DNA from 3 places in the Streptomyces sp. NPDC102490 genome. Region 2 is predicted to be linked to each of the others. Evidence: riboswitches for the same ligand, from Rfam matches in the RefSeq annotation. Region 2 holds a riboswitch; each other region holds the start of a gene.
The links. Region 2 has a riboswitch for thiamine pyrophosphate ahead of ACIRGB_RS29700 (thiamine ABC transporter substrate binding subunit). Riboswitches for the same ligand answer to the same signal wherever they lie in the genome.

Region 1: another riboswitch for thiamine pyrophosphate. It lies ahead of thiC (phosphomethylpyrimidine synthase ThiC); the one in region 2 lies ahead of ACIRGB_RS29700 (thiamine ABC transporter substrate binding subunit).
Region 3: another riboswitch for thiamine pyrophosphate. It lies ahead of thiO (glycine oxidase ThiO); the one in region 2 lies ahead of ACIRGB_RS29700 (thiamine ABC transporter substrate binding subunit).

The regions. Positions count from the first base shown of each region.
Region 1 covers NZ_JBIWJU010000002.1:178,835-182,963, forward strand. Annotated here, with positions in the region: gene ACIRGB_RS04275 (VWA domain-containing protein) at 1-156, opposite strand, end outside; gene thiC (phosphomethylpyrimidine synthase ThiC) at 236-2,062, opposite strand; TPP riboswitch at 2,055-2,244, opposite strand; gene ACIRGB_RS04285 (YibE/F family protein) at 2,316-3,767, shown strand; gene ACIRGB_RS04290 (SsgA family sporulation/cell division regulator) at 3,816-4,129, opposite strand, start outside.
Region 2 covers NZ_JBIWJU010000014.1:99,702-103,830, reverse strand. Annotated here, with positions in the region: gene ACIRGB_RS29710 (hypothetical protein) at 1-384, shown strand, start outside; gene rlmN (23S rRNA (adenine(2503)-C(2))-methyltransferase RlmN) at 464-1,570, shown strand; TPP riboswitch at 1,609-1,714, shown strand; gene ACIRGB_RS29700 (thiamine ABC transporter substrate binding subunit) at 1,793-2,881, shown strand; gene ACIRGB_RS29695 (ABC transporter permease) at 2,857-4,129, shown strand, end outside.
Region 3 covers NZ_JBIWJU010000010.1:49,455-53,583, forward strand. Annotated here, with positions in the region: gene ACIRGB_RS23370 (thiazole synthase) at 80-874, opposite strand; gene thiS (sulfur carrier protein ThiS) at 877-1,077, opposite strand; gene thiO (glycine oxidase ThiO) at 1,074-2,276, opposite strand; TPP riboswitch at 2,274-2,385, opposite strand; gene ACIRGB_RS23385 (hypothetical protein) at 2,438-2,788, shown strand; gene ACIRGB_RS23390 (NAD(P)/FAD-dependent oxidoreductase) at 2,821-4,098, shown strand.

The sequences.
Region 1 (4,129 bases), on a different contig from region 2:
GTCCCCGTCGTCCCGCACCCGTCCGGCCGAGGTGAGCAGCAACGCCGAGGCGTCGACCTCGGGCACGCCCGGCCCGGCGGACCACACGAGTTCGGCGCGCACCGCGGGGGAGTCGACGGCGACGTTGGCACCCTTGCTCAGGGAGGTGGCTGTCATGCCTCCAGTCTGCCGAGACGGACCCCTCGACGGGGAGAGGGGCGGCCCTGCGGCCTGTCCCCCTCCCGCGCCGGTGCGCTCAGTCCGCGATCGGCAGGTACACGCGGTTGCCCGCCGCCGCGAACTCCTTCGACTTCTGCGCCATGCCCTCCTCGATCTCGCCCTGGCTGCCCCCGTGCTGCCGGCGGATGTCCTGCGAGATCTTCATCGAGCAGAACTTCGGCCCGCACATCGAGCAGAAGTGGGCCGTCTTGGCGGGCTCGGCCGGCAGGGTCTCGTCGTGGAACTCCCGTGCCGTGTCCGGGTCGAGGGCCAGGTTGAACTGGTCCTCCCACCGGAACTCGAACCGGGCGTCCGACAGCGCGTCGTCCCACTCCTGCGCACCCGGGTGACCCTTGGCGAGGTCGGCGGCATGGGCGGCGATCTTGTAGGTGATGACGCCGGTCTTGACGTCGTCACGGTTGGGCAGGCCCAGATGCTCCTTGGGCGTGACGTAGCAGAGCATGGCCGTGCCCCACCAGGCGATCATCGCGGCACCGATGCCGGAGGTGATGTGGTCGTACGCCGGCGCGACGTCCGTCGTCAGCGGGCCGAGCGTATAGAACGGAGCTTCATCGCAGATCTCCTGCTGAAGGTCGATGTTCTCCTTGATCTTGTGCATCGGGACATGTCCCGGGCCCTCGATCATGGTCTGTACGTTGAAACGCTTGGCGATCCGGTTGAGTTCCCCGAGGGTGCGCAACTCGGCGAACTGCGCCTCGTCGTTGGCGTCCGCGATCGACCCCGGGCGCAGGCCGTCGCCGAGGGAGTACGTGACGTCGTAGGCGGCGAGGATCTCGCAGAGTTCCTCGAAGTTCTCGTAGAGGAACGACTCCTTGTGGTGCGCCAGGCACCACGCCGCCATGATCGAACCGCCGCGCGAGACGATGCCGGTCTTGCGGTTCGCGGTCAGCGGTACGTACGGCAGGCGCACGCCGGCGTGGACCGTCATGTAGTCCACCCCCTGCTCGGCCTGTTCGATCACGGTGTCCTTGTAGATCTCCCAGGTCAGCTCCTCGGCCCGGCCGTCGACCTTCTCCAGCGCCTGGTAGAGCGGCACGGTCCCGATGGGAACGGGGGAGTTGCGCAGCACCCACTCGCGGGTGGTGTGGATGTTGCGGCCGGTGGAGAGGTCCATGACCGTGTCGGCGCCCCACCGGGTCGCCCAGGTCATCTTGTCGACCTCCTCCTCGATGGAGGACGTCACCGCCGAGTTGCCGATGTTGGCGTTGACCTTCACCAGGAACCGCTTGCCGATGATCATCGGCTCGATCTCGGGGTGGTTGACGTTGGCGGGCAGCACGGCCCGGCCCGCGGCGATCTCCTCGCGGACCACGTCCGGCGAGACGTTCTCCCGGACGGCCACGTACTCCATCTCCGGCGTGACCTCGCCCCGGCGTGCGTACGCGAGCTGCGTCACCGCGGTGCCGTCCCGGCCCCGGCGGGGCTGACGCGGCCGGCCGGGGAAGACGGCGTCGAGGTTGCGCAGGCCGCCGCGCGGCGCGGTGTGCTTGATTCCGTCGTCCTCGGGGCGGGCGGGACGGCCCGCGTACTCCTCGGTGTCACCGCGGGCGATGATCCAGTTCTCCCGCAGCGGGGCGAGGCCCCTGCGGACGTCGGTGTCGACGAGCGGATCGGTGTACGGGCCCGAGGTGTCGTACAGCGTGACCGACTGCCCGTTGGTGAGGTGCACCTGACGGACCGGCACCCGCAGATCGGGGCGCGAGCCCTCGACGTACGCCTTGTGCCAGCCGATGGACTTCCCGGCCTCCGTGGTCTCCGCGGTGTCCTCCTGGGCGGAGTCCTGCGTGGAGTTCTGTGCGGAATTCTGTGCGGAGGCAGGCGTGCGTGCGTCCTTGATGGTCATGAGACCTACTCCCTACGCCGGCATTACCCGGTAACAGGTTCGGCGGTCGACGCAGCGGCTTCCGTCCGGCGGCGCTTCGTGGGATACGTCACTCGACTTCGATGACGTTTCCCGTGAAACATCGCTGGGACGGAGGTCAGCGCCCTCTCAGCCCGGTGCTCCGAGCTCCCGCGTGTACAAAGGTGCCTCCACGCTAACGCCCATTCGGGCGCGGTGAACAGAGGGCCCCCCTTGTTCTTGCGATGATCGGGCGGTGACCACACCGCAGCATCCCTCCTTCCCGCCGCGTCGGCCCCGCCGCGGACCGAACGCCGAAGAGGGCGACGGCCGGGCAGCCGACCACGCCCCCGTCGTCGCTCACGGCGCGAGCGACGGCAGACCTGGGGCTGGTCACGGGCACACGCACGCCCACGGACCTGCGGCTCCCGTGTCCCGGCATCTGCGGAAGGTCATCGCCGCGATCCTGATCCCCTTCGGCGCGGCCGTGCTGGTCGGACTCGCGGTGCTGTGGCCGGGCGGCGCACCGTCGCACGAGCGCACCGGAGTCGGCTTCGACCGCCAGACCCAGCAGGCCACCGTCACCAAGGTGGTCGAGCTGAGCTGCCAGTCCGTCAACGCCTCGGGTGGCACCCCGACCGGCGACACGTCCACCGCCGAGGGCTCCTCCGCGGTGCAGCAGGCGAAGGGCGAGTGCAAGCGGGCGACCATCCGGGTGGACACCGGCGACGACAAGGGCCGGACGTTCGAGGAGATCGTGCAGCCGGACCAGTCACGGCAGTTGCACGAGGGTCAGGAGGTAGTGGTCGCCTACGAGCCCTCCGCGCCCAAGGACCTGCAGTACTCGGTGACCGACATCAACCGCCGGCTCCCGCTGTCCCTGCTCGCGGGCATCTTCGCCCTCGCCGTCGTGGTCGTCGGACGGCTGCGCGGCCTCATGGCGCTGGTCTCGCTGGCCATCAGCTTCCTGCTGCTGAACTTCTTCATCCTGCCCGCCATCCTGCAAGGATCGAACCCCCTGGTCGTGGCGGTAATCGGGTCCAGCGCCATCATGCTGATCGCGTTGTACCTGTGCCACGGGCTGTCGGCCCGCACGTCCGTGGCGGTGCTCGGCACCTTGATCTCACTGTTGCTGATCGGTGTGCTCGGGTCGATCTTCATCGGTTGGGCCGCGCTCACCGGCAACACGGACGACAACACCGGCCTCATCCACGGCCTGTACCCGTCGATCGACATGAGCGGTCTGCTGCTCGCCGGGGTCATCATCGGTTCGCTCGGTGTCCTCGACGACGTGACGGTCACGCAGACGTCGGCGGTCTGGGAGCTGCACGAGGCCAACCCGACGATGGGCTGGCGCGGCCTGTACCGCGCGGGCATCCGCATCGGCCGCGACCACATCGCCTCGGTGGTGAACACGCTGGTCCTGGCCTACGCGGGCGCCGCGCTGCCCCTGCTGCTGCTGTTCTCGATCGCGCAGAGCGGGGTGGGGACGGTCGCCAACAGCGAACTGGTCGCGGAGGAGATCGTGCGGACGCTGGTCGGCTCGATCGGCCTGGTGGCGTCCGTGCCGGTCACCACGGCCCTCGCCGCCCTGGTCGTGTCGGCGGACCGGCCGGCCGGAGGAGCGGCCCCGGCGGCGGGCGCCACAGCGGCCACGGGTCCGGGTGCCCCCGCCCGTGGCGGGCGGGGCCGGCGCCGCAAGCACTGAGGCACCCGGCGAAGCGTTACGCCCCCGCCACGGGACTGCCGTAACGGTTCAGCCCGCGCTCTGTTCCTCCGCCAGGATGCGGTCCAGGGCTTCGTCGAGGTGGCTGTCGAAGTCGGCGAGCGCACCCTCCTGGCCCAGGGGCACCAGCTTGTCGGTGCGGTCGAGGAAGGCCACGAGGGGCGCCGCGGAGGAGCGGAACAACGCCTGGTCGCTGCCGACCTGAAGACGGATCAGCACCTCGGCCAGGGGCTCGGGGTCGACCGGTGCGATGCGCACATCACCGTCGCCGCACGGCCGGCCCACCCCGTCGACCAGCAACTCCCGCCCGAAGGCCCAGGTCACCGGCGCGTCTCCGGGCAGAT
Region 2 (4,129 bases):
GATTACGCGCTCTTTCCGTTCCGGTACGCGGACAGGCCGAGGCCCCTGGATCGAGTTCGCCTGCCGGCCAACGCTTCGCCCACCCGGCACCGGCTGTTCCGGGCACACTGGCCGCAGCCTCCAGAAGGCCTGTTCGACGTAGATGAGGGCCTGGCGACCGAGGAGTACCTGGGGCTACACGAGGCGTTCGAGGATCTGGGAGCTTCCACCAGGCTGGTCTGCGTGTTCTTCACGGCCGACGTCGAAAACGGCATCCATGCCATCCACTGGGGAGACGCCCACCTCGAACCAGACCGCACCTTTACGTGGCCCTACAGGGAACGGTGGCCTTGGCTGACTGAGTTCTGGGCCGTCCCCGGGCCGTCCGAGGCCCGCCAACGCTGATAGTCGGCACCCACGGGTGACCACCCCCACCCCGCACCGGCCTGGGCCCCCGGAGTCGATCTGCGACACTGGTACAGCCATGCCAAATCCCGGAGAACTCACATTCGTCGTGCCGCGCGGAGTCAAGAAGCCGCCGCGGCACCTTGCCGATCTCACGCCTGCCGAGCGCAAGGAGGCGGTCGCCGCGATCGGTGAGAAGCCGTTCCGTGCGAAGCAGCTCTCGCAGCACTACTTCGCGCGGTACGCGCACGCCCCCGAGCAGTGGACCGACATCCCCGCCGGTTCGCGCGAGGGGCTGCGGGAGGCGTTGCTGCCCGAGCTGATGACGGTCGTGCGGCACCTGTCGACCGACCAGGGGACCACGCGCAAGACGCTGTGGAAGCTGTTCGACGGGACGCTGGTCGAGTCCGTGCTCATGCGCTACCCGGACCGGGTGACCATGTGCATCAGCTCCCAGGCCGGCTGCGGCATGAACTGCCCGTTCTGCGCCACCGGCCAGGCCGGCCTGGACCGGAACCTGTCGACCGCCGAGATCGTGCACCAGATCGTGGACGGCATGCGGGCGCTCAGGGACGGCGAGGTCCCCGGCGGCCCCGCGCGGCTCAGCAACATCGTGTTCATGGGCATGGGCGAGCCCCTCGCCAACTACAACCGGGTCGTGGGCGCCATCCGCCGGCTCACCGACCCCGAGCCCGACGGACTGGGGCTCTCGCAGCGCGGGATCACGCTCTCCACGGTCGGTCTCGTCCCCGCGATCCACCGCTTCACCGGTGAGGGCTTCAAGTGCCGTCTCGCCATCTCGCTGCACGCCCCCGACGACGAGCTGCGCGACACCCTCGTCCCCGTCAACACGCGGTGGAAGGTGCGCGAGGTGCTGGACGCCGGGTTCGAGTACGCGGCGAAGTCCGGGCGCCGGCTGTCCATCGAGTACGCGCTGATCCGGGACATCAACGACCAGGCGTGGCGCGGTGACCGGCTCGGGCGGCTGCTCAAGGGCAGGCCCGTGCACGTCAACCTCATTCCGCTCAACCCCACGCCCGGCTCCAAGTGGACCGCGTCCCGGCCCGAGGACGAGAAGGCGTTCGTCGAGGCGATCGCGGCGCACGGTGTGCCGGTGACGATCCGGGACACCCGTGGGCAGGAGATCGACGGGGCGTGTGGTCAGCTCGCCGCGAGCGAGCGGTAACCTGACCGGCGGAAGTCCGTCAGCACAGTCACATCTTCATATTCCGACAGGGGAGCGCCACAGCGCTGAGAGTGCGGCACCGGCCGCAGACCCTCCGAACCTGGCCCAGGTCATTCTGGGTAGGGAGATCGGTCACCACTCGAGCTGTTGCGCCCTGCCCGGGGCCCTCGCCAGGGTTCCGGGCGGGGCCGCGTCTTCTCCTGGTCACCCAGGAGGAATCCAGTGAGCATCACCAAGAAGGTCAGCGTCCTGGCCGTCGGCCTCGGCATGGTCGGCACCCTGGCCGCCTGCGGATCGTCGTCCGACGACACCGGCGGCAGCGGCTCCGGCGGCAAGACCGTGACCCTGGTCAGCCACGACTCGTGGGCCGCGTCCAAGGACGTCGTCGCCGCCTTCGAGAAGGAGTCGGGCTACAAGGTCAGGGTCCTGGAGGACGGCGACGCCGGGCAGGCCGTCAACAAGGCCATCCTCACCAAGGACAACCCGCAGGGCGATGTCTTCTTCGGCGTCGACAACACCCTGCTGTCCCGCGCCCTCGACAACGGCCTGTTCCAGCCGTACGAGGCCAAGGGCTCGGACCGGGTCCGGCCCGAGTACCGCGCCGACCAGGACAAGCACCGGGTCACTCCGGTCGACACCGGCGACATCTGCGTCAACTACGACAAGGCGTACTTCGACCGGCACGGGCTGACCCCGCCCACGTCCTTCGACGACCTGGCCGAGCCCGCGTACAAGGACCTCCTCGTCACCGAGAACGCGGGCAGTTCCTCGCCGGGCCTCGGCTTCCTGCTCGGTACCGCCGCCAAGTACGGCGACGATGGCTGGGAGGGTTACTGGAAGAAGCTCAAGGCGAACGGCGTCAAGGTCGTCGACAGCTGGGAGCAGGCGTACAACGAGGAGTTCTCCGGCTCGGCCGGCGGCAAGAAGGCCAAGGGCGACCGTCCGCTCGTCGTGTCCTACGCCTCCTCCCCGCCCGCCGAGGTCGTCTACGCCGACCCGCAGCCGGCCACCGCCCCCACGGGCGTCGCCGAGGGCACCTGCTTCCGGCAGGTCGAGTACGCGGGCCTGCTCAGCAACGCGAAGAACACCGAGGGCGGCAAGGCGCTCCTCGACTTCCTGCTGAGCAAGACCTTTCAGGAGGACATGCCGCTCAACATGTTCGTCTACCCGGTGCGGGAGGGCGCGCGGGTTCCCGAGGTGTTCTCGAAGTCCGGGCCGCAGGCGAAGGACCCGCAGACCCTCGACCCGGCGAAGATCGCCGACCACCGCGACCAGTGGGTCAAGTCGTGGACCTCGCTCGTACTGAAGTGAGTCACGGAGGCAAGCGGGCGGCGGCGCGGGCGCGGACCGTGCGGGGGAGCGCTGCCCGGCTCGGCCTCATGGCCGTGCCCGTCGCGTTCTTCGCGGTGTTCTTCGCCTACCCCGTTGCCGCCATCGTCGCGCGCGGCCTGGAGGTCGACGGGGTCTGGCGGCTCGGGCGGATCGGGGACGTGCTCGCGCAGTCCGACGTGCGGCACGTGCTGTGGTTCACCACCTGGCAGGCACTGGCGTCCACCGCGCTCACCCTGCTGATCGCGCTGCCCGGCGCGTACGTCTTCGCCCGCTTCGACTTCCCCGGCAAGCAGGTCCTGCGGGCCGCGGTGACCGTGCCCTTCGTGCTGCCGACGGTCGTCGTCGGTACGGCGTTCCTGGCACTGGTGGGGCGCGGCGGGCTGCTGGACGAGTTGTGGGGCGTGCGCCTGGACACCACGGTGTGGGCGATCCTGCTCGCGCACGTCTTCTTCAACTACGCCGTCGTCGTCCGCACCGTCGGCGGTCTCTGGGCGCAGCTCGACCCGCGGCAGGAGGAGGCCGCGCGGATGCTCGGCGCCTCGCGGCTGCGGGCCTGGCGGCAGGTCACGCTGCCCGCGCTCGCGCCCGCCGTGGCCGCCGCCGCGCTGATGGTCTTCCTGTTCACCTTCACCTCCTTCGGCGTCGTCCAGATCCTCGGCGGGCCCGCCTTCTCCACCCTGGAAGTGGAGATCTACCGGCAGACCTCCCAGGTCTTCGACCTGTCCACGGCCGCCGTGCTGACGCTGATCCAGTTCGCGGCCGTCGCCGCCGTCCTCGCCGTGCACGCCTGGACGGTGCGGCGGCGCGAGACGGCGCTACGGCTCGTGGACGCGGCCACGACCGCGCGCCGGCCGCGGGGAGCCGGGCAGTGGGCGCTGCTCGCCGGGGTCCTGGGCGTCATCGTCGTCCTGCTGGTGCTGCCGCTCGCGGTACTGGTCCAGCGGTCGCTGGGCGCCCCCGGCTTCGGCTACTACCGGGCACTGACCCGCGAGGACGGCGGCGCCTTCCTCGTCCCGCCGATCGAGGCGATCGGCAACTCCCTCCAGTACGCCGTCGCCGCCACCGGCATCGCCGTGGTGATCGGCGCGCTGGCCGCGACCGCGCTCACCCGGCGCGACGCGGGCCGCTTCGTGCGCGGGTTCGACGCGCTGCTGATGCTGCCGCTCGGAGTGTCGGCCGTGACGGTCGGGTTCGGGTTCCTGATCGCGCTGGACGAACCCCCGCTGG
Region 3 (4,129 bases), on a different contig from region 2:
CGGGTGGGCGATGGGGGTACCTCCCAGGCCGTTCAGGCACTGGGGGAGGCATCCCCGCAACGCCGGGCTGCGCAGCCACCTAAAAGGCCGGCCGCTCCGGGTCCAGCACCGCCAAGCCCTCCGCAGGAGACGACGCCTCGGCGAAGTGCCGCCGCGGAATCCGCCCGGCCCGCCGGGCCAACCGCCCCGCCTCCACCGCGGAGCGCATCGCCGCGGCCATCAGCACCGGCTCCTGCGCCCGCGTCACCGCCGAGGCGAGCATCACACCCGCACACCCCAGCTCCATCGCCAGGGCCACGTCCGAGGCCGTACCGGCCCCCGCGTCCAGGATCACCGGCACGCGCGCGTGCTCCACGATCAGCTGGAAGTTGTGCGGGTTGCGGATTCCGAGCCCGGACCCGATCGGCGAGCCCAGCGGCATGATCGCCGCGCACCCGACATCCTCCAGCTTCCGCGCGAGCACCGGGTCGTCGTTGGTGTACGGCAGGACGGTGAACCCGTCGTCGACCAGCGTCTCCGCCGCGTCCAGCAGCTCGACCGGGTCCGGCAGCAGCGTGCGCTCGTCGGCGATGACCTCCAGCTTGACCAGGTCCGTGCCGAGCGCCTCGCGCGCGAGGCGGGCGGTGAGCACCGCCTCCCCGGCGGTGAAGCAGCCGGCCGTGTTCGGCAGCACCCGGATGCCGAGCCGCTCCAGCACGGACAGCACCGACCCGTGCACCGAGGCGTTCACCCGCCGCATCGCGACGGTCGTCAGCTCCGTGCCGGAGGCCACCAGCGCGCGCTCCAGCACGTCCAGGCTGGGCGCTCCGCCCGTACCCATGATCAGGCGGGACGCGTACGTCGTGCCGCCGAGGACGAAGGGATCGTCGGCCATGGTCAGCCTCCTTGGACGGCGGTGAGGACCTCGACGCGGTCGCCCTCGGACAGCGCGGTGGCGGACCACCGCGCGCGCGGGACGACGGTCTCGTTCAGGGCGGCGGCCACTCCGGACGGCGCCAGGGTGAGCGTGCCCACCAGCGTGTCCAGGGCGGTGCCCGGAGCCACCTCGCGCGGCTCGCCGTTGACGGAGATGTTCATGCGGGCTGCTCCGAGAGGGCGGGGGCGGCGCTGAAGCGCCGGGGGCTGAAGGGACGGGCCTCCTCCGGCAGTTCCCCGCCGGTCAGGGCGTCCGCCATGACGTCGCCGGTGACGGGGGTGAGCAGGACGCCGTTGCGGTAGTGACCGGTGGCCAGCAGCAGGCCGTCCAGCGCGGTCGGGCCGAGCAGCGGGGCGTTGTCCGGGGAGCCGGGGCGCAGACCCGCGCGGGTCTCCGTCAGGGGCAGCTCCGTGATGCCGGGGACCAGCTCGTGGGCGTCGCGCAGCAGCTCGTAGACGCCGCCCGCGGTGACCCTCGTGTCCCAGCCCAGCTCCTCGCTGGTGGCGCCGACGACCAGCTCACCGCTCTCCCGGGGCACCAGGTAGACGTGGTTGCCGCGCACCACGGCACGCACGGTGCGGTTCAGCAGCGGCCCCGGCGTCCCCGGCATGGTCAGCCGCAGAACCTGCCCCTTCACGGGCCGCACCGGCGGCAGTACGGCCTCCGGCACACCCGGGAGCCGCCCGCTCAGGCTGCCCCCGGCCAGCACCACCCGCCCGGCCTCCAGCGCGGTGCCGTCGGTGGTGACGACGCCGGTGGCACGGTCCCCGGGGCCGACGGTGAGCCGCTCGGCCCACGCCCGGTGGAAGACCACGCCCGCGTGTGCGCAGGCGGCCACCAGCGCGCGGGCGAGTCGGCGGGGGTCGATCTGGTGGTCGCCGTCCACCCGCAGGCCCCCGCGCACGCCCGGCGCGAGCATCGGCTCCAGGCGTCGGCACTCGCGCCCCGACAGCCACTCGGACTCCAGTCCGGAGCGCTGCTGGAGCGCGTGCAGTTCGCGCAGGTGGGCGCGGTCGTCGGCGTCCAGCGCGACGGCGAGCGTGCCGCAGCGGCGGTAACCGAGGTCGTGGCCGGTCAGCTCGGTCAGCTCGGCCGCGAACTCGGGGTAACGGCGGGCCGAGGCGAGGTTCAGCGCGAGCAGCGTCTCCTCGCCGTAGTGCAGCTCCGTGACGGCGGCCAGCATCCCGGCCGCCACCTGGGCCGCCCCGCCGCCCGGCTCGGGGTCCACGAGGGCCGTGACCAGCCCGCGCTGCGCGGCCCGCCAGGCGGTGACGAGCCCGATGATCCCGCCTCCGACGACGAGGACGTCGGGGGTACGTGACGTACAAGGCATACGAGACGTGTGCGGTGGAGACGACATGGGCGTCCAGCCCCTCCCTTCGCCGGCATGACCCGGATCAGGTTCGTACGGTCGGAGGCCGCCAGCCTCCCTCTCAGCCCGGTGCGTCCGGGCTCCCGCGAGTGCCTTACGTTGGCCACCCTAGCCCGCAGCCCAACGCACGTGTAAGGGAGCCTCCATCCGTGGCGCGTTCACTCGACGGTCTCGTCCTCGCCCCCGTCGCCGACCAGGCGCCCGGCCAGGTGGGCACCCGGACCCGGTTCACCTACCACGAGCGGGACGGCGCCGTGTGGGCCGAGTACGCGGGCGGTGACGTCGTCCGCGGGCACCTGGTGGGCACCAGGGAGGGCGACCGCCTGGACTTCCGGTACGTGCAGCTCAAGACCGACGGCAGCACGTCGTCGGGGCACTGCGTGTCCACCGTCGTCGAACTGCCGGACGGGCGCGTGCGGCTGGACGAGAGCTGGGAGTGGGAGTCGCAGCCGGGCAGCGGAACCAGCGTGGTGGAGCAGCTCACCGCGCACGGGCACTGACCGGCGAATCGCGGGGTGTCTATGGTGATCAGGTGAGCGAGCAGACGCGGGAGCGGGGACAGGGACCGGCGGCGGACGGGGAGCGGCGCGCGGTCGTCGTGGGCGCCGGGATGGCGGGCGTGCAGACCGCGGTCGCCCTGCGCGAACAGGGCTTCACCGGACCGGTGACCCTGATCGGCGCGGAGCCGCACCAGCCGTACGACCGCCCCCCGCTGTCCAAGGCCGTCCTGCTCGGCACCGCGGAGGGCTCCGCCTTCGACGTCGACTTCGAGGCGCTCGGCATCACCCTGCGGCTGGGCTGCGAGGCCCTGGGCGTCCGCCCCGGCGAGCACCTCCTGGACACCTCCGAGGGGCCCGTGCCGTACGACGCCCTCGTCCTGGCGACCGGCGCCGAACCGGTCCGCCTCCCGGGCGCCGAGGGGGTGCCCGGCGTGCACCTGCTGCGCACCCTGGACGACGCCGCACGGCTGCGGCCGGTGCTCGCCCGGCAGCACGCCATCGTGGTGGTCGGCGCGGGCTGGATCGGCGCCGAGTTCGCCACCGCCGCGCGCGAGGCGGGCTGCGCGGTGACCGTGGTGGAGGCCGCCGACCGGCCGCTGGCCGACGCGCTGCCCGCCGAGGTCGCCGCGCCGATGACCGCCTGGTACGCCGACGCGGGCGCGGAACTGCGCACCCGCGCGCGCGTGGAGCGCGTCGAGCCCGGCGGCCCCGGTGAGTCCGGGCGGGTCGTCCTCGACGACGGCACCCGGCTGGCCGCCGACGCCGTCGTCGTCGGCATCGGCGCCCGCCCCGCCACCGGCTGGCTGGCCGGTTCCGGCATCGCCCTCGGCGCGCACGGCGAGGTCCTGGCCGACGACCGCCTGCGCACCTCCGCGCCGGACGTCCACGCGGTCGGCGACTGCGCCTCCTTCCCGTCCGCCCGCTACGGCGAGCGGCTCCTGGTGCACCACTGGGACAACGCCCTCCAGGGCCCGCGCACGGTCGCCGCCGACATCGTCGGCGCCCCGGTCGGCGAGGCCCCGGCGCCCTACGACCCGGTGCCGTACTTCTGGTCCGAGCAGTTCGGCCGCTTCGTCCAGTACGCCGGTCACCACACGGCCGCCGACACCACCGTGTGGCGCGGCGACCCGGCGAGTGAGGCGTGGACGGTCTGCTGGTTGCGCGAGGGCCGCCTGGTCGCCCTGCTTGCTGTGGGCCGCCCCCGCGACCTGGCGCAGGGCAAGCGCCTGATCCAGGCGGGTACGCCGATGGACCCGGACCTGCTGGCCGACCCGGCGAAGCCGCTGAAGGCGGCGACGGCCACGGCGTAGCCGGGTTTCCCACTGTCAGTGCCAGGTGGCA